Regions from separate parts of the Glutamicibacter sp. PAEs-4 genome, predicted to be linked through region 1. Evidence: predicted binding sites of a transcription regulator. Region 1 holds the regulator's gene; the other holds the start of a gene.
What was found. The regulator LexA, encoded in region 1, represses DNA repair genes until DNA is damaged. The targets are predictions, from matches to a motif close to TCGAACANNTGTTCGA.

Region 1 (13,070 bases):
GTGGACGTCGGCAGTCCCTTCGATTACCCGAAGCAGGGCATCCTGTACGTAGCCAAGCATCTGCCCAAGCCGGGCCGCCAACTGGCCGCCGAGACGCTGGATGAGATCGAGGATCTCATCAAGGCCTCCGGCGGCGGTGCACTGGCTCTGTTCACTTCGAAACGCTCCGCCGAAGAAGCGGCAAGCATCTTGCGCGAACGCCTGGACGTGGAGATCCTGTGCCAGGGCGAGGGCAGCATGAAGTCGCTGGTCGAGCAGTTCAGCAGCGAACGCGACACCTGCCTGTTCGGAACCATGACCCTGTGGCAGGGCGTGGACGTGCCAGGAGATTCCTGCCGGCTGGTCATCATCGACAAGATCCCGTTCCCGCGCCCGGACGATCCGATCTCCAAAGCCCGTTCCGAGGACGTGGCCAAGCATGGCGGCAACGGCTTCATGCAGGTGGCCGCCACCCATGCGGCGATTCGCCTGGCACAGGGCGCTGGACGCCTGATCCGTTCGGTCGGGGACAAGGGCGTGGTGGCGATCCTCGATTCGCGCATGGCCACTGCACGGTACGGCAGCTTCTTGAAAGCGACGCTGCCGCCGATGTGGCCGACTGTCGACAAGAAGGTCATCACCGGAGTTCTCCAGCGCTTGAACCCGGACGGGAAATAGCCGCAGCCAGAGCATGAACTTGAGCTGTCCTCGGACTTGGGGCAGCTCAAGTTCTTTAAGCACTATCAGCAGGATGGTTGGAGATGCACTAAGGTCTGTGACAAGAACTGATGCCGCGTGAACCGGAAGGCACCATGGAGTCCATGCAGGAATTGGCACACCAAGCCGCCATCGACACCCACCAGCGTTTCGGACGGCGCCTCTTGCGGCTGCCCGGAACCTGGATTGGGCAGAGCTACAGCAGGGCGCACCGGTTGCGCGACGGAAGCTTGCTCAGCGATCTCAATGGCTGCGCGCACCCGTTGTCGGAGTGGAACTATTGGTGGCAGGCGCATTATCTGGATGCCATCATTGATGACGGCTACTCCTATCTGGCCGCAGGCGACGCGGAATCGGCGCGTGCCGAGCTGGCCCGGGCCAATCATCTGTTGCGTGGCATTCGAATTCGCAACTTCGGGATGCTGCCCAACTACTTCTTCGACGATATGGCGTGGCTTGCCTTGGCCAGCGGCCGTCTGGCGCAGTTCACGCTGGCCGTGACGGGAGAAGGAAACCACGCTGCTCAGACTGCAATGCGGGTGCTGGGAGAACAGCTTCAAGCTGGCATGGACGAGGTGCTGGGCGGCGGCCTGTACTGGTCGAAAAAACGGGATTTCAAGAATACGCCGGCCAATGCGCCGGCGGCCCTGTTCTTCGGCCGAACCGGCCAGGAGGACACCGCACGGCAGGTCCTCCAATGGCTGGAGAAGAACCTGTTCAGCGCCGAGCGTGGGCTGTATCTGGACGGGGTGCGGTTGACCAGCCAGGGGCACACGATGGAGCCAGCGGTCTATACCTATAACCAGGGCACGGTGCTAGGCGCGTTGCTTGAGCTTGGCGAGCCGGCCGATCTGGCTCACGCCCAGGTGCTGATCGATGCGACCACGCACTCGCTGTCTTCCGCGGCCCGAGTACTCGCGTTCAACCGCGGGGGAGACGGGAACCTTTTTGCCGGAATCCTGTGCCGGTATCTGGCCCTCGCCGCGAAAGATCACCGCTTGGAAGCACCAAGCAGGGAGCAGGCCAGGCAACTGGTCACGGCAACTGCAGGCCATCTGATCGACCAGGAACCGCGCCGGCTCTCGGCGGCAGTCCAGCGCTGGATGATCTTCGCCGCGGCCGCCCAGATCGAGCTCGAGGCCGGCGAGTAGCTGATTAAACGAAAATTGCGCTGGTGCCAAGCACCAGCGCAATATCCACACGAAATCTAGAGTGAGCGCATGACCGAGACGACCCGTCCCATGATCTTTGCTGCATCACCCAAAATCGGTTCGTAGCGCGAGTTCTGCGGAAGCAGCCAAGTATGCCCATCACGCTGCCGGAAGGTCTTGACGGTCGCTTCCTCGTCCAGCAGGGCTGCGACGATGTCGCCGTTGTCTGCCGTCTGCTGTCGGCGGACAACTACCCAGTCGCCATCGCAAATCGCGGCGTCAACCATTGAATCGCCGGACACCTTGAGCATGAACAGTTCCCCGTGGCCCACGAGCTGACGAGGCAACGAGAAAACATCTTCGACGGACTGTTCTGCCAGGATCGGACCGCCAGCAGCAATACGGCCAACCAGCGGAACCATGGTGGTGTCAGCAGAAGTGCTCAGCTCAATGATCTTGGCGTCTTCGCTGGCAGCCGGCTCGACCGGCTCCGAGACCTCGGCCTTTTCTGCATCGTCGGACAATTGCAGCGGCAGCAGGATTTCCATCGCGCGCGGACGGCGTGGGTCTCGACGGATATAGCCGAGCTTTTCCAACTGGCTCAACTGGTGGGTCACGCTCGAAAGACTCTTGAGTCCGACAGCGTCGCCAATCTCACGCATCGATGGCGGATAACCGTTCTTGCCGATAGACCGCTGGATCGTCTCAAGGATCTTCTTTTGGCGAATCGTCAGCGAACGTGCATTCGATCGGGGAGTGCGTTGTGATGCTGACATGAGATTTTGCCTTCCCTAGCAATCATTCGAAAGTTTGCGTGTCCAAACTGTCGGAGCTAGATGGTGAGATGTTTTCATTGCTCGTCTACTTCGAAATCTTAGTAGATAAGCGAGCTTCTTTCAAAGATTTGTTCGAAAACTTCTGGACAAGTTCCGCAAATCTCTGTTAGAACAGATATACGAGGTTCGAACAAGTTTTCGAATCCGTTCTTTCGAATAAAAATTCGCATCACTTGAATTTCTTGAGGAGACAACGTCATGGCTACCGTCGCACTTGACTCAGATCAAACCCAAGCGCCGCTGAAAATCCGCATCAACCGCCGCGGTTGGGCTGTGCTGGTGGGGATGCCCGTTTTCGCACTCACGATCGCTGCTGCTTTCTTCTTCTCCATGTTCGCCTCTGACGCGCATGCCGCGGCAGAAGATCCTACTGGGGTTGGAACCATCGATGTGACCGTGATCCCCGGGGATACGCTTTGGAGTTTGGCTCGCGACTATGCCACCGGTTACGACGTGACTTCCGCAGTTGGCCACATCGCGGAGCTCAACGCCTTGGACGGCAGCGAAATCCAGGTTGGAGATACCTTGTCGATTCCGGTCATTGCCGGCTAGCTTCCCCCGCTGTCCAGTGTTTGTTACCTGCAGCCGTAGCGGATTCACTGGCGGGCTCGCTGCGCACGTAGACTTGATGCGTGAATGACCGCAGTGAACTTTTGAGTCAGCTGCCCTTGCGTGAGAATCTCCGCGGGCTATCCCCTTATGGCGCACCGCAAATTGACGTGCCGATCCAGTTGAACGTCAACGAGAACACCCATCCGTTGCCACCGGTAGTTGTAGACGCCATTGCCCAGGAAGTGGCCAAGGCAGCGGCAACTCTGAATCGCTATCCCGACCGCGAGTTCACCGAGCTTCGTGAACTTCTTGCCGCTTACCTCGGCCACTCGCTCACCAAGGAGAACATCTGGGCCGCGAACGGTTCGAATGAAATCCTGCAGCAGATCCTGCAAGCCTTCGGTGGTCCAGGCCGTACCGTGATGAGCTTCGGCCCCACCTACTCCATGTACCCGCTGTTGGCCAGTGGTACTGATACCACCTATATCGCCGGTGAACGCGCCGAGGATTTCACCCTGTCCGCCGAATCTGCAGCCGCGCAGGTCCGCGAGCACAAGCCGAATATCGTGTTCCTGTGCTCGCCGAACAACCCCACCGGCACCGCCCTTGGCCTTGATGTCATCACGGCCGTGTACGAAGCCATGAGCGAGCACAACGGCATGGTGATCGTTGACGAGGCGTACGCCGAATTCTCCTTGGCCAGCACCAAGTCCGCACTGAGCCTGCTTGAAGGCCGCCAGCGATTGATCGTCTCGCGCACCATGTCCAAGGCATTCGGCCTGGCCGGCGCACGCGTCGGCTACCTGGCCGCCGCGCCAGAAGTCACCGATGCCATCCGCTTGGTGCGGCTGCCATACCACCTGTCGGCCGTGACCCAGGCAACGGCGATCGCTGCCTTGAAGAACATCGAGTTGCTGCTGGCGCAGGTCGAAGACATCAAGTCCCAACGTGACCGCATCGTCGCGCGCTTGAAGGAACTGGGCCTGAAGCCATCGGTCTCCGACTCCAACTTCGTCTTCTTCGGTGGCGTCGAAGACCCCCACGCTATTTGGGAAGGCCTGTTGGAAGCCGGCATCATCATCCGCGACAATGGAATTCCGGGGACCTTGCGTGTTACGGCCGGAACCGAATCAGAAACCACAGCCTTCTTGGAACGACTTGCCGAACTGCTCGGCTCGCAGAAGTAATCAAAGACAAGCGAAGGAAGACATGTCTGCCGAATTGATTGGCGCACGTCGCGCCCGCATGGAACGCGTGACCAGCGAATCGTCCGTATTCGTTGAATTGGATCTCGATGGAACCGGCGTCTCGGAGATCAGCACCTCGGTGCCGTTCTATGACCACATGCTGACTGCGCTCTCCAAGCATTCGCTCATCGACCTCACCGTGCGTGCTACCGGCGATACCCACATCGATGTCCACCACACCGTTGAGGACACCGCGATCACCATCGGCGAAGTGCTGCGCGTGGCGCTGGGCAACAAGGCAGGCATCCGCCGCTTCGGCACCTCCTACGCTCCGCTGGACGAGGCGCTGTCCCGCTCGGTCGTCGATGTCTCGGGCCGGCCATACCTCGTGCACTCCGGCGAGCCTGCTGGCCAGGAATACCACTTGATCGGCGGGCACTTCACCGGCTCGATGACCCGCCACGTCTTCGAAGCCATCACCTTCCACGCACAGATCTGCGCGCACATCGAGGTGCTCTCGGGCCGCGACCCGCACCACATTGTCGAAGCGCAATTCAAGTCCTTCGCCCGCGCCTTGCGCGAAGCCGTAGAGCGCGATGAGCGCATGGGCGACAAGATCCCATCCACGAAGGGTGCCCTGTAAGTGGAGAAGAAAACAGTAGTTGTCCTGGACTACGGTTCAGGCAACGTCCGTTCCGCCGTGCGCGCCTTGGAAGCCGCCGGCGCCGAGGTGGAACTGACCGCAGACCCGAAGAAGATCGTGGCTGCCGACGGACTGGTAGTCCCGGGAGTCGGCGCCTACGCCTCGGTCATGGAGCAGTTGACCGCAACCGGTTCCCTGCGCTGGATCGGCCGCCGCATCGCCGGTGGCCTGCCGGTCTTGGGGATCTGCGTCGGCCACCAGGTCTTCTTTGAAGAAGGCGTGGAGCACGGGGTGAAAACCGAAGGCATCGGCGAATGGCCGGGCAAGGTTGAACGCCTCCAGTCGGATGTCATTCCGCACATGGGCTGGAACACGGTGCGCCCACCGGAAGGATCCAAGCTTTTCGCAGGCATCGAGGACGAGCGATTCTACTTCGTGCACTCCTACGCTGTGCAGAAGTGGGAATTCGACGTCACCCAGCCGGCGATGACCCCGCCGCAGGTGACCTGGTCGACGCACGGGACGCCATTCGTGGCCGCCGTCGAAAACGGCCCGCTCTCGGCAGTCCAGTTCCACCCGGAGAAGTCCGGCGACGCTGGCGCACAGCTGCTGCGCAACTGGTTGGGGACACTCTAGGCATGTGGAGCCTCATCTTGGGTGTTATCGGGGCCTTCCTGATCGGCGGGGCCATTTCGCTGAAGAACCAGAAGGCCCATATTTCATGGATCATCGCGCTCTGGGTGCTTGCAGGCATGAGCCTGATCGCAGCCTGGGCCCTGACCTACTAACCACTTTTTACTTCTTCACTAAGGACATCATGAGCGAGCAACCAATCCTCGAACTCCTGCCTGCGGTAGATATCGCCGGCGGCCAGGCAGTGCGCCTGGTCCAGGGCGAAGCCGGTTCCGAGACCGGATACGGCGACCCGCTGGAAGCTGCGCTTTCCTGGCAGAACGCCGGGGCCGAATGGCTGCACCTGGTCGACCTGGACGCAGCCTTCGACCGCGGAAGCAATGTCGAGATCGTCCAGCGCATTGCCAAGGAACTGAACATCAAGGTCGAGCTCTCCGGCGGCATCCGCGACGACGCCTCCCTGGAACGTGCACTGGAATTCGGCGCTACCCGCGTCAACCTCGGTACCGCCGCACTGGAAAACCCGGAATGGACGAAGCAGGCCATCGCCCGCCACGGCGACAAGATCGCCGTGGGCATGGACGTGCGCGGAACCACCTTGTCCGGCCACGGCTGGACCAAGGACGGCGGCGACCTATGGGACGTCCTAGCTCGCTTGGAAGACGCCGGATGCGCCCGCTATGTTGTCACCGACGTGACCAAGGACGGCACGCTGCGCGGTCCAAACGTTGAACTGCTGCGCGAAATCGCTGCCAAGACCAGCAAGCCGATTGTCGCCTCGGGCGGCATCTCCTCGCTCGAAGACCTCCGCGTCTTGCGTGAGCTGGTTCCTGAAGGCATCGAAGGCGCCATCATGGGCAAGGCGCTGTACTCAGGCCAGTTCACCTTGCAAGAAGCGCTCGATGTGGCAGGCCGCCGCTAGGCACCAAGCACCATCCGCGAAAGGCGATTCAGAAGCTCCCTGCTTCTGAATCGCCTTTCCATTTGTGAAGCCAGATTCCTGCAATACCTTCTCCTGGCAGCGATGGCGCACAGCCGGCAGGGGATGAAATCTGAAATGCCCCGCTCGGGGTGTCCAAGCTCATGAATGCAGTTTTGGAACTTCCTGCCAACAACCTCGAAACCACCGATAGCATGGAGCTATGAGCACCGAGCAACCTGAATCTGCACCCAAACGCCATCTGCCGGGACATATTGTCGCTGCGCTGGCGCAGGCAGGTTCAAAAACCGACTCTGCCGGCCAGGATTGGGAAGGCCGCGACCTGAGCGGCGAAGGCAACCCCCTGCATAACTTCGACAAGGACGACGGCAAGGCCGACGCCAATGTCGTTGCCGCCTTGGCAGCCTTGCGAGCCGGCACCGCGGGGGAGGGCGAAGTGCATCAATCCTTGTCACAGGCGCGCGTTTTCGTTGCGGTGGTCGCCCAGCTCGGTGAAGAAGCGATGACTGAACACGGCTTCGCCTCCGATAAGGAAGCCGATATGGCGCTGGTGAAGATCAAGGCTCCGGATGGCCGCATGGCCCTGCCGATCTTCACCACAGTTGAACGGCTTCAGACGTGGCACAAGGAAGCTCGGCCGGTGGCGGTCTACGCCCCGCGGGCGGCCCTCTCGGCAGTCAGCGAGGAATGCCAGCTGCTGGTCCTTGATCCCGGAAGCGATTTCACCTTCGTGCTTCGACGACCCGGGGTCTGGAACCTGGCTAAGCAGATCGAGTGGATTCCGAGTTATCAGAATCAGCAGATCGCCAACCTGGTGCAGGATGCAACCGAAGGCTTCAGCCAGTTGCAGACCGTCAAGGTTGCCCCGGGCAGGGGAGTCGGCTCCCGCAGCAAGGACGGGCAAATTGTCCTTGGCGGAGGTTCCGGACCGGAACTTAACCTGCAGTTCGTCTTTGCTCCTGGAACGAGCGAGAACGACGCACGCGAGGCAACTCGCGCAATCCACGGGCGTTTGTCCCAGAACACCGAATTCGCTGAAGCAGTGGATTCCCTCGAACTCAGTTTGCACAGCGCGCCGAGCTAGACCGGCGGGCTCCTTTTGACCAGATAAGGAACTTTCCGGGCATGAAAAGCTATTGGCAGATCCTGCGCCAGCCGCAGATCTCACTGTTGTTGCTGATTGGCATGATTGCCCGCCTGCCGCACTCTGCCTTGAGCATGCTGCTGCTCCTGCATCTGGTGAACAACCTCGACCAATCCTGGGTTTCAGCGGGCCTGGTCACGGCAGTCATGACCCTGGGCATCGCCATCGGCGCCCCCTGGCGCGGAGCCCGCGTGGATGTCTGGGGACTGCGCCGCGCGATGATCCCCTCGGTGATCGTCGAAACCCTCGTCTGGTGCACGGTGCCCCATGTTCCGCTGGTTTGGGTCTACCCCTTGGCCTTCATCGGCGGGCTCTTCGCACTGCCGGTCTTCTCCGTGGTGCGTACCGCCCTGGGCATCATGACCACCGGTGAGCAGCGCCGTACCGCCTTCGCCCTGGACGCAACCGCCACCGAACTGGTGTTCATCGTCGGCCCTGCCAGTGCCGGCATTGTCGCCACCCAGGTCAGCAGCGTCATCGGCTTGAGCGTAATTGGCGTAACCTCGACGGTGGCCGGTTTGGCGCTGATGATCCTGAATCCGCCAACACGCAGCGACGACCCCAAGGCGATTGCTTCGCGGGCCAACGTGCACGAAGAACGCCTGGGCGCGGAAGCTAGCTTCATTGCCGCCGCACCGATGGGCGTGCCCGAAGTCGAAGGCGAGCTGATTGCCGCCGGCATGAAATCCGCCCGTGCCCGGATCAAGCAGCGCGGACGCAACTTCAAGAACCGTTTCAACTGGGTCAGCGCTTCGGTCCTGGCGGTCTTCATCGCCTCGGCCGGAGCGGGCATGTTGCTCACCGGCACCGAGGTGGCCATTGTGGCCGAACTGGATGCGTCGGCGCAAAGCCACCAGCTTGGGCTGGTGTTCTTCTTCTGGTGCGGCGCCTCGCTGATCGGCGGCCTGATCTACGGGTCGATGACCCGGGTCATCTCTCCGCTGGTGCTGCTGCTGAGCATGGCCGTGCTGACCATACCGATGTATTTTGCGTGGGATACCTGGTCATTGGCGCTGTTCTCCGCCCTGCCCGGCTTCCTCTGCGCGCCAACGCTGTCGGCGGCTTCCGAATGGCTCACCGACCTGGTGGCCGAAAAGCGCCGCGGCGAAGCCATGGGCTGGTACGGTTCGGCGATGACCGCGGGTACCGCGCTGGGCTCTCCAATCACCGGCATCTTCGTCGACAACCTCGGTCCGGCCCCGGCCTTCATCGGCATCAGCACGATGGCCGCGCTGGTTGTAGTGATCGCGCTGATCGCCCAGCAGATCCGCCGTCGCGTGCGCCGTGCCCGCCGCCGTCGCCTGGAAACGATCGCCTAGGCGCGAGGCGCTGGCCTGAGCCGCGAGTACATGTACATGTCCTTGCGGTCGGAGCCCACCCGTTCCCAGCTGCGCAGCAACCCTTCGCGCTGGAAGCCGCAGGCTTCGGCAGTCCGCCACGACCCCTCGTTCCAGGGCTCCACGTAGAGCTCCACCCGTTCGATGCCCGGATGCTCCAAGCCCCAGGCCGCCAGCGCCGTCAATGCCTGCTTGGCAATGCCCCGGCGCCGGAACCCCGGGGCGATCCAGTATCCGATGCTTGCCCGGCCCTGATGGGCATCGCGCAGCCAGAGGCCGATCTGCCCGGCAGCGGCATTTGTCGCAGCGTCGGCGATGGCAAATGAGTACCCGCTGCCCTCGGCGACCCGGCGGTGCTGGCGTTCGATGAATGCTGCGTAGTCCGCTTCGGTCCCTTGCGCCGGGACTGTGGTGATTCGCGTAATGTACGGGTCGGCGGACGCCTGCCGCACGGCAGGGATGTCGCTGGGCTGGAAGGGACGCAGGCGGTAGGCACCGGCGTCCAGCACTGGCTGTTCGAGCATCTGCATGCTTCCAACCTATCCGGTGATCCAAACAACAATGGGCCCGTTTCCCGAAGGAAACGAGCCCATGATGTTAATCTCTTAAAATTCAGCCAATATTACCTAGTTGACCGGTCCGGTGAACTTCTCGCCCGGGCCCTTGCCTGGTGCATCGGGGATGATCGAAGCTTCGCGGAAGGCGAGCTGGAGGCTGCGCAGGCCGTCGCGCAAAGGCGCTGCGTGCTGCGAGCCGATCTCCGGCGCACCGGCGGTGACTAGGCCTGCCAGTGCGGTGATCAGCTTGCGGGCCTCATCGAGATCCTTCAGCTCATTGGCATCTTCGCCCTCTGCAAGGCCGCACTTGACGGCAGCTGCACTCATCAGGTGGACAGCGGCAGTGGTGATGATTTCAACTGCTGCAACTTCAGCGATATCGCGCACCTGCTGGTCCACAGAGTGCTGGTGCGAGTTGGTGTCTTCGTTAGTCATACTGCTAAGCTTGTCACAGACCGACTCGATGCCGGTACTTCTCGCAGTTCTCCAGTTAGCCCTGGATGAGGGATTCGTACTAGTATTGAGCCATGCAAGTGGAGGCCAACTCCCACCCGCTGTCGCCGTTTCAGGCTTCCGGGTAATTCGGCAGGATCACAGCAATGCGATCCCCAAGCGCTTATGCGGGAACTTCCCGTGTTCGGCTATGTCGTTCTTTCTGGCCTTCGCCTGCAATCGCAGACGGAGGCCTTCTTTGTTTGCGGTCATGGATTACGAATTTCAGGAGTGACACATCAGCGATCCACGCATTAACGAGCGCATTCGCGTGCCAGAGGTACGTCTCGTCGGCCCTAATGGTGAGCAGGTAGGCATCGTCCGCATTGAGGACGCGCTTCGTCTTGCTCTCGAGTCCGATCTGGACTTGGTCGAGGTGGCACCCAGCGCCAAGCCTCCAGTGTGCAAATTGATGGATTTCGGCAAGTACAAGTACGAAGCCGCCGTCAAGGCTCGCGAAGCTCGTAAGAACCAGACCAACACGGTCTTGAAGGAAGTCCGCTTCCGCCTGAAGATCGACACCCACGACTACGAGACCAAGGTCGGCCACGCACTGCGCTTCCTGGGCGCAGGCGACAAGGTCAAGGCCATGATCCAGTTCCGTGGTCGTGAGCAGCAGCGTCCAGAAATGGGCATCCGCTTGCTTGAAAAGTTTGCAGCAGACGTCGCTGAAGTTGGGGTCATTGAGTCCAGCCCGCGCATCGATGGCCGAAACATGGTCATGGTTGTTGGTCCGCTGAAGAACAAGGCAGAGGCTCGCCGCGAGCAGCAGCAGAAGTCGGGTGGCCGCAATTCGGCCAAGCGCAAGATCCGCACCGACGCTCCGGTTGAGACCGAGGGCCAGAATGTCGCAGCTTCCATGGATGATGACGCCCGCGCCAAGCTGGAGCAGGCACGTCAGGCAGCTGAAGGCGACGCCTAGCCAAGCCTGTTGGGCTTTCGGGCCCGTCACCGTTCACGGTGAAGGAACTTCCTCCGGGAAGATCCAACTACAAGAGAACAACAGCGGTCACCTTTATCGGGGCCCGCTTCGGATGATCCCCACCCGGTGCCTTACCGGGTGGAGCACGTAAGGAGAACGGCAGCTATGCCGAAGTTCAAGACTCACAGTGGCGCCAAGAAGCGCTTCAAGCTCACCGGCAGCGGTAAGCTCGCTCGCCAGCAGGCCAACCGCCGCCACTACCTGGAGCACAAGTCCTCGCGCGTTACCCGTCGCCTGGCTTCTGACCAGATCGTCGCCAAGGCCGATGTGAAGACCATCAAGCGGATGCTGGGCCTCTAAGCTCTCCCTTTCGCACTACGGGGAAGCAATACCCCACCACCCATAGATTTCACCCATCCCGCGGCATTGCGGGCACTGGGGAACTGACTTGAAGGAGTACACACGTGGCACGTGTGAAGCGGGCAGTAAACGCCCACAAGAAGCGTCGCGTCGTTCTGGAACGCGCAAAGGGTTACCGCGGTCAGCGTTCGCGCCTGTACCGTAAGGCCAAGGAGCAGCTGCTCCACTCGTTCGTTTACAGCTTCAACGACCGCCGCAAGCGCAAGGGCGACTTCCGCCGCCTGTGGATCCAGCGCATCAACGCTGCATCCCGCGCCAACGGCATGACCTACAACCGCCTGATCCAGGGCCTGAAGGCTGCTCAGATCGAGGTTGACCGCCGCATGCTCGCAGAGCTGGCTGTTTCGGACTCGAACGCTTTCGCCACCCTGGTGAAGGTTGCAAAGGACGCTCTTCCAGCTGACGTCAACGCACCAAAGGCTGCTGCTGAGGTTGCTGCCCCTAAGGCTGAGAAGGCTCCAAAGGCTGCTGCCAAGGCTGTCGAGGGTGAAGGCGTAATCAAGGCTGTTGAAGGCGAAGACGCTCCTGAGGGCTTCGTCATCAAGGGCAACGCCGGCTCGAACAAGTACCACGTTCCAGGTTCGACCTGGTACGAGCAGACTGAAGCAGAGTACTGGTTCAACTCCATCGAAGCTGCCAAGGCTGCAGGCTTCGAACCAGCTGGCGGAGAATCCCGTCAGCAGATGAAGTAAATCTCTTCTCCCTTTGAGCTGAGGCTCAGGTAGGATAGATCACAACGAAGGGCGGGTCCCGCGCATAGCGCGGACCCGTCCTTTGCGTGTATCTACCGGTATTCTCGAGTCATGAGCAGTTTTCCTCCAGAAGTGATGTCCAATCCACGCGCTGAACGGGTCAAGGCCATCGCGCGGCTGGCCAAGATCAAGGGCCGCGAAGCCACCGGCGAATACCTCGCCGAAGGCCCGCAGGCTGTTCGCGAAGCGCTCAAGGCCCATCTGGAGGACGACAACCTGGTCCAAGGCGTCTACGCCGTCGGCGGGTTCCTGGAAAGCCACGAGGAATTCGCGCAGCTGCTCGACGAGGCGAAGGTGCCAACCCGCATCGTCACCGGCGAGGTGCTGCACGCCATGGCCGACACCCAGACCCCGCAGGGCATCCTCGCGGTCGTCGCCATGTCCCAGCCGCAGCTGAGCGAGGTGCTGGACACCAAGCCGAAGCTGATCGCCGTGCTCTGCCGCGTGCAGGATCCGGGCAACGCCGGCACCATCCTGCGCGCCGCCGATGCCGCCGGAGCTGATGCGGTGATCCTGACCAAGGGCAGCGTGGACATCTACAACCCGAAGGCCGTGCGCTCCACCGCCGGCTCGCTGTTCCACCTGCCGGTGCTGAGCAACATCGAATTCGACCACCTGGTCGCCGCCGCGAAGAGCACCGGGAGTCAGGTCCTGGCAGCCGACGGCTATGCCGCCCACAACCTCGATTCCCTGCAGGATGCCGCCGTGCTGCGCGCACACCAGCCAGGCATCGACGCGCCCGAAGGCCAGCCGGTGCTCGAAGCGCCCACCCTGTGGCTGTTCGGCAACGAAGGCCAGGGCCTGGACG
Region 2 (5,962 bases), 1.7 Mb from region 1:
ACTACCTGCGCGGGGTCCAGGTGGCCGATGCCGACGGCATCGTACGCTACACCAGCATCTTCCCGGCATGCTATGCCGGACGCTGGCCGCACATCCACTTCGAGGTGTACCCGGATACCGATTCGATCACCGATCACACCACAGCGATCGCCACCTCGCAGGTCGCCTTGCCGCAGGAGACCTGCACCGCGGTGTACGCAACCACCGGCTACGAGCAGTCGGTGAAGAATATGCAGGGGGTGGGCCTGGACTCGGACAATGTCTTTGGCGAGGATTCGGGAGCCGCCCAACTGGCAACCGTCGCTGGGAACACCGGCTCCGGCTACACCGTCAGCCTCACGGTCAATGTGGATACGAACACCGAACCTGCCGGTGGCGGGGCTCCGGGAGGCATGCCTCCCGGCAACGCCCCGGCAATGCCTGATGGGCAGCGGCCGGGCAACGCCCCGACAGCTCCGGCACCGTCCGGCTCGTAGCGGTCGTGGGCCGCACCCCATCGTGGTGCAGCGCCACGGTGTGCCTGCCAGCTTGGCCGTAGCGGTGACGGTGCTCCCGTCGCCGCGGCGGCTGAACCGGAGGGATGCTCAGGCCAGCCGGCCGCCGAAGTCGTCTGCGATCGCCGTGGCGGCTTCGCGCAGCTTGGGCAGCAGGATCTGCTTGATGGCCTCGGGGTTGTTGCGCCCGGCCTGGACCGAGATGTTCAGCGCCCCTAGCAGCTGGTTCTTGCGGTAGACCGGCACGGCCAGACCGCGCAACCCCTCGTCGAGTTCCTGGTTGACCAGGGACCAGCCCTGCTCGCGCACCGTGTCCAGTTCCCTGCGCAACGCATCCAGGTCCGCCACCGTATGCTCGGTGTACCGCTGGAGCTGCACGCGCTCCAGGAAGGATTCCTGCTCGGCCTCGGCCAGCTGCGCGATCAGCACGCGTCCCATCGAGGTCGCCCAGGCCGGCAGCCGGTTGCCGATGGACACGTTCATCAAATGCAGGCGCGGCGCGGCGACGCGTTCCACATAGAGGATGTCCTGGCCTTCGAGCACGCACAGGGACGAGGTCTCCTCCAGTTCGTGCGCCAGCGATTGCAGGTGGGCGGTGGCCGCCTGGGGCAGCGTGAGCCCGGAGAGGTAGGAAGCTCCGATGTCCAGCACCCGCGGGGTCTGCCGGAAGGTGCTGCCCTGCGCTTCCAGGTACCCGAGATCTGCCAGGGTGAGCAGGAACCGCCGGGCCGAGGCCCGGGTCTGGTCCGTAGCGGCCGCGACCTGGGAGACCGTCAGCTCGGTGGCGCCGGCATTGAATGCCAGCAGCACGGCCAAGGTCTTTTCGGTGGATTTAACGAAATAATCCGGCCGCTGTTCCACTCGACGGTCCCCCGTGTTCCTAGTTCCTGCTCCAGCGGTTGCTCTCGAATTGCGCAGCCAGCCGGACCGGCGCATTGGGCGCCCCGTACCCATCGTAGCCAGCGCGGCGCTCAACCACCTCGAAGAACATGTTCCCGAGCGTCTTGGTGTAGAAATGCAGGAACTCGCCCTGCTCATCCCGGTCATAGAGCAGATTCAGCTCCTTGAGCGTAGCCAGCAGCTGCCCGTCCAGCTCGAAGCGGGCGGCCAGATCCTCGTAGTAGTTGGCCGGCACCGGCAGGAATTCCATCCCCCGGGCACGGGCGGAACGCGCCAGCTGAACGATGTCGCCGGTGCGCAGGGCCACATGCTCCGGGTACTCGTGATGGCGCTCGATGGCTTTTTCCAGCCCCTGCGGCACGATGTTCAAGGCCAGCCGGACGCAGGAGTCGGCGGTGCGCAGCACCTGGGAACGCACCAGCCCCATGGGGCTGGGCACCTCGGTGCCCGGCATCATTTCCAGGTTGAGCACGCTGCTGTAGAACAGCACCGATTCATCGAAGCACTGCCAAGGCTGGGCCAGGTTGATGTGGTCGATACCGGTGACCGCAGGGGTCCCGGTTTCCGGCGCGGCCTCGCCGGCGTCCAGGAATTCGCGTTCCCAGTTGCGCGTATTAGCTGGGGAGCTGAAGAAGACCTCGGTTTCATCCGGGGCCAGGAAGCCGGGCAGCTCCTGCTCGTGGTGCGTCTGCTGGCGCGGGACCTTGGTGGCCAGCAGCGACGTGCCGCGTGCGCCCCCAGCGCCCGGATCAGGAACCTGCACGCCGAAGCCGGAGACCGCCGCTTCGACGCCGCGGCTGCGCTGGGAGTTGATGATGATCCGGGCCTCGCCCGAAGCCCACAGCTGCACCGGCTTGCGCCGGTGCTGGCCCTTGAAGGCAAAGCCCAGCTGCGCCAGCATCCCTGCCACGCGCTCCGGGTCCTCGGTGCGGATCTCGGCGAAGTCGAAGGCCGTGGCTTCCTGGGCCCCGGGCAGCGCCTCCAGCTCCAGGGCCGAGTGCTGCCCGCTGCCGGCCAGCAGCCCGGTGGTCTGGGACTGCAGCCACTTCAGCGAGCGCAGTCCGTCGATTGCGGTCCGCTCGACATTGGACTGGCGGAAGACGTCATTGAAGATCTCCAGGGAGACAATGCCTGCATAGCCGGATCGGACCAGGTGGAGCATGAACTCATCCAGCGCGAAACCGCCCTGGCCTGGGAAGAGCCGGTAATGCCGCGACCAGGAGAGGATGTCCATGGACAGTACCGGAGCGTCGGCCAGCTGCACGAAGAAGATCTTCTCGCCGGGGATCTGCGCGATCTGCGCCGGGTCATCCCCGCGCGAGAGAATGTGGAAGCTGTCCAGGCACAGCCCGAAGTTCGGCCGGTCCACACCCTGCACGATGCGCCAGGAATGCTGGTAGGTGTTCACGTACTTGCCCCAGGCCAGCGCCTCGTAGGCGATGCGCACGCCGTAGCCGGCGGCCAGCTCGGCCAGCTGGCGCAGCTGCGCGATGAACAGCTCATCATTATCGATGGTGGCGGTGGCGACGTTGGAGCACAGCAGCACCAGGTCCATGCCCAGCTGGTTCATCAGCTGGAACTTGGCTTCGGCGCGATGCAGGTTGGCCTGCAGCTGCGCTTCGGTGACGCCCTCGAAGTCGCGGAAGGGCTGGAACAAGTCCAGGCCCAGCCCCAGCCGGTCGGCCATGGCCCTGACTTCTTCCGGGGACATCGGGCTGACCAGCAGGTCCTGCTCAAAGATCTCGATCCCGTCGAATCCGGCCTTGGAGCAAGCCAGCATCTTCTCTTCCAGTGTTCCTGACAGGCATACGGTGGCGATTGATGTGCGCATCAGCGTCCTTCTTCCAGCATGGCCAGCAGGTGGGCGCGCATCCGCGCGGCATCCGGCTTGATTCCGGTAATGATTTCGAAAGCGTCCACCGCCTGGCCCACGGCCATGTGCCCGCCGTCCAGGACCTGGCAGCCCAACGCGCGGGCGGCGGTGATCAGCTCGGTGTCCACCGGGCGGTAGATGCAGTCGGCCACCCAGTGATGCGCAGTCAGCGCCGCGATATCCAGCGGCAGGCCCGGGTGGTGGTGCATGCCGATCGGGGTGGCGTTGAGCAGCCCGTCCTTGCCAGGCAGCAGGCCCGGCACCTCATCCGGGGTCGCGGCGAAGATCTGCGCCTGCGGGAAGTGGCTGCGCAGCTCGGCCACGCGGTGCTCGACCCGCTCCGCGTCCAAATCCACGATGTGCAGCTCGGTGGTGCCCGAGTCCAGCAGGGCGTAGGCCACGGCGGCTCCGGCGCCGCCGGCTCCCAGCTGCAGCACTTTGGCCAGGTTGGCTCCGGGCAGCCCGGTGGCCAGGGCGCGGGCGAAGCCGGAGGCGTCGGTGTTGTGCCCGTAGAACTTGCCGTCCTCGATGAGAACGGTATTCACCGCGCCGATCTTCCGCGCGCTGTCCGAGATCCCGTCGAGGTGCTCGAGCACCAGCTGCTTGCAGGGGTGGGTGATGTTGAAGGCGTTGTAGCCCAGCTCGGCTCCGGCGGCCAGCAGCGTCCCGACATCCTGCCCGGGCCGTTGCAGCACCGCGAGGTCGATCGGCCGGTACAGGTAGCGCAGGGATTGCGCGTCGGCTTCATGCTCGTGCATGGGAGGCGTGAGCGAAGGCATCACGCCCTCGCCGATCAGTCCCACCAGGAACGACTCGCTGGGTGTACTCATTTTCGTCGCTGCCCTTCAAAATTGGCATCAGGTCTTGCCCTGTTTGTGATTTGCATCTACTGTAAACCAATGAACACATTCCGAACAAGTGTACGGAATGCGCACACTTAGGACGAGTTCCCCTCCAAACCACTCGATCAGGGAGTATCCCGATGCAAGCTGCACACCAGGCAACGGCGCCCGACGGCACCGGAAGCCCCAAGCGCACTCCAGTCAAGGCGGCCGTCGCCAGTTTCATGGGAAGCGCCGTTGAATACTACGACTTCTTCATCTTCGGCTCCGCCGCCGCGCTCATTTTCCCGCATATCTTCTTCCCGGATACTTCCACCAACGCAGCGGTGATGTCGCTGGCGACCTTCGGCTTCGCCTATGTGGCACGCCCCATCGGCGCCATCTTCGTCGGGCACTTCGGCGACCGCGTCGGCCGGCAGAAGGTGCTGATGTTCACGCTGATCCTGATGGGCGCCTCCACCTTCCTGATCGGCTGCCTGCCCACCTTCGACCAGGTCGGCTGGCTGTCCCCGATCCTGCTGGTCTTCGCCCGCCTGTGCCAGGGCCTGTCGGCTGCCGGCGAGCAGGCCGGGGCCTCCTCCATGTCGCTGGAGCATGCGCCGGACCACCGCCGCAGCTTCTTCACCTCCTGGACGCTGACCGGCACCCAGGGCGGGCAGATCCTGGCCGCGCTGATCTTCATCCCGGTGGTCGCCCTGCCCGATGAGATCAAGTACGGCATCGGCTGGCGCATCCCGTTCTGGCTCTCTGCCCTCGTCGTGATCGTCACCTTCTTCATCCGCCGCTCGCTGCACGAAACCCCGGAATTCGAGGAAGCCAAGAAGAACAACGAGATCGCCAAGCTCCCGCTGGCAGTGCTGCTGAAGTTCCACTGGAAGGACGTGCTGCGCGTCATCCTCTGCGCCTTCATCGCCGCGGTGTCCACCGTCTACGGCACGCTGGCCATCTCCTACGGCAAGACGATCGGCAACATGGACGAGTCCATCACCCTATGGCTGGTGGTAGCCGGCAACATCGGCGCGCTGTTCACCCAGCCGCTGTTCGGCATGCTGGCGGACAAGATCGGGCGCAAGCCGGTATTCATCTACGGCGCACTGGGCTCCGCGGCCTTCATGCCGTTCTACCTGCGCTCCATGGAAACGGATAACGCGCTGGCGCAGTTCGGCCTCTCGGTGCTGGTCTTCTCCTGCGCCTATGCCGCGGCCAATGCGGTCTGGCCGAGCTTCTACGCCGAGATGTTCTCTTCCCAGGTCCGCTTCTCCGGCCTGGCCATCGGCACCCAGATCGGCTTCTTGATGGCAGGGTTCGCCCCGTCCATCGTCGCCGCCCTGGGCGGACTGGAAGCCAATGGGTGGGTGCAGATCAGCATCTTCACCGCGGCGATCTCGCTGATCGCCTCCGTGGCGGCAATGACCGCGCGCGAAACCTACCGGGTGCCCACCACGGAGCTGGGCAGCAAGGTCGAAAAGGTCTCCAGCTAGGGGGCAAGACCCAGCCACAGGCCCCAGCCGAAACCGGGCAGCTGCAGTTGCAGCTGCCCGGTTTCCTGCTTCAGGCGGAGTGGGACTCGTGATCCGCGGCGATCTGCAGCAGCGTCTGCTCGGTGCGGCCCAGCACCTGCGCCGCCGGCCAGATGGCGTGCAGCTCGCGCAGCAGGGCGGGGCCGTCAAAGGCAATTTCCACCAGGGTTCCGGCCGCCAGCTGGCTTTCCACGGCCAATTGGCTGAGCACCGCCGGGCCCATGCCGCCGGCCGCGCACTGGCAGATGGTCGCATTGCTGTTGAATTCGGCCACCGGCTTGGGCCGCTGGGCATGGGCGATATAGTCCAGGAACGCGCGGGTGCCCGAGCCTT

Region 2: the regulator LexA is predicted to act here: its motif matches at 4,178-4,193, upstream of ACR9WD_RS13880 (shikimate dehydrogenase).

The regions. Positions count from the first base shown of each region.
Region 1 is NZ_CP195017.1:1,131,184-1,144,253, forward strand. It holds gene ACR9WD_RS05315 (ATP-dependent DNA helicase) at 1-657, shown strand, start outside; gene ACR9WD_RS05320 (glycoside hydrolase family 76 protein) at 768-1,847, shown strand; gene lexA (transcriptional repressor LexA) at 1,904-2,623, opposite strand; gene ACR9WD_RS05330 (LysM peptidoglycan-binding domain-containing protein) at 2,882-3,235, shown strand; gene ACR9WD_RS05335 (histidinol-phosphate transaminase) at 3,316-4,422, shown strand; gene hisB (imidazoleglycerol-phosphate dehydratase HisB) at 4,445-5,065, shown strand; gene hisH (imidazole glycerol phosphate synthase subunit HisH) at 5,066-5,701, shown strand; gene ACR9WD_RS05350 (hypothetical protein) at 5,719-5,853, shown strand; gene priA (bifunctional 1-(5-phosphoribosyl)-5-((5-phosphoribosylamino)methylideneamino)imidazole-4-carboxamide isomerase/phosphoribosylanthranilate isomerase PriA) at 5,883-6,620, shown strand; gene ACR9WD_RS05360 (SseB family protein) at 6,841-7,722, shown strand; gene ACR9WD_RS05365 (MFS transporter) at 7,764-9,101, shown strand; gene ACR9WD_RS05370 (GNAT family N-acetyltransferase) at 9,098-9,649, opposite strand; gene ACR9WD_RS05375 (DUF1844 domain-containing protein) at 9,746-10,111, opposite strand; gene infC (translation initiation factor IF-3) at 10,440-11,090, shown strand; gene rpmI (50S ribosomal protein L35) at 11,256-11,450, shown strand; gene rplT (50S ribosomal protein L20, sunset domain variant) at 11,555-12,202, shown strand; gene ACR9WD_RS05395 (TrmH family RNA methyltransferase) at 12,338-13,070, shown strand, end outside.
Region 2 is NZ_CP195017.1:2,939,959-2,945,920, forward strand. It holds gene ACR9WD_RS13865 (intradiol ring-cleavage dioxygenase) at 1-476, shown strand, start outside; gene ACR9WD_RS13870 (IclR family transcriptional regulator domain-containing protein) at 585-1,355, opposite strand; gene ACR9WD_RS13875 (bifunctional sugar phosphate isomerase/epimerase/4-hydroxyphenylpyruvate dioxygenase family protein) at 1,375-3,225, opposite strand; gene ACR9WD_RS13880 (shikimate dehydrogenase) at 3,225-4,097, opposite strand; gene ACR9WD_RS13885 (MFS transporter) at 4,250-5,590, shown strand; gene ACR9WD_RS13890 (LysR family transcriptional regulator) at 5,661-5,962, opposite strand, start outside.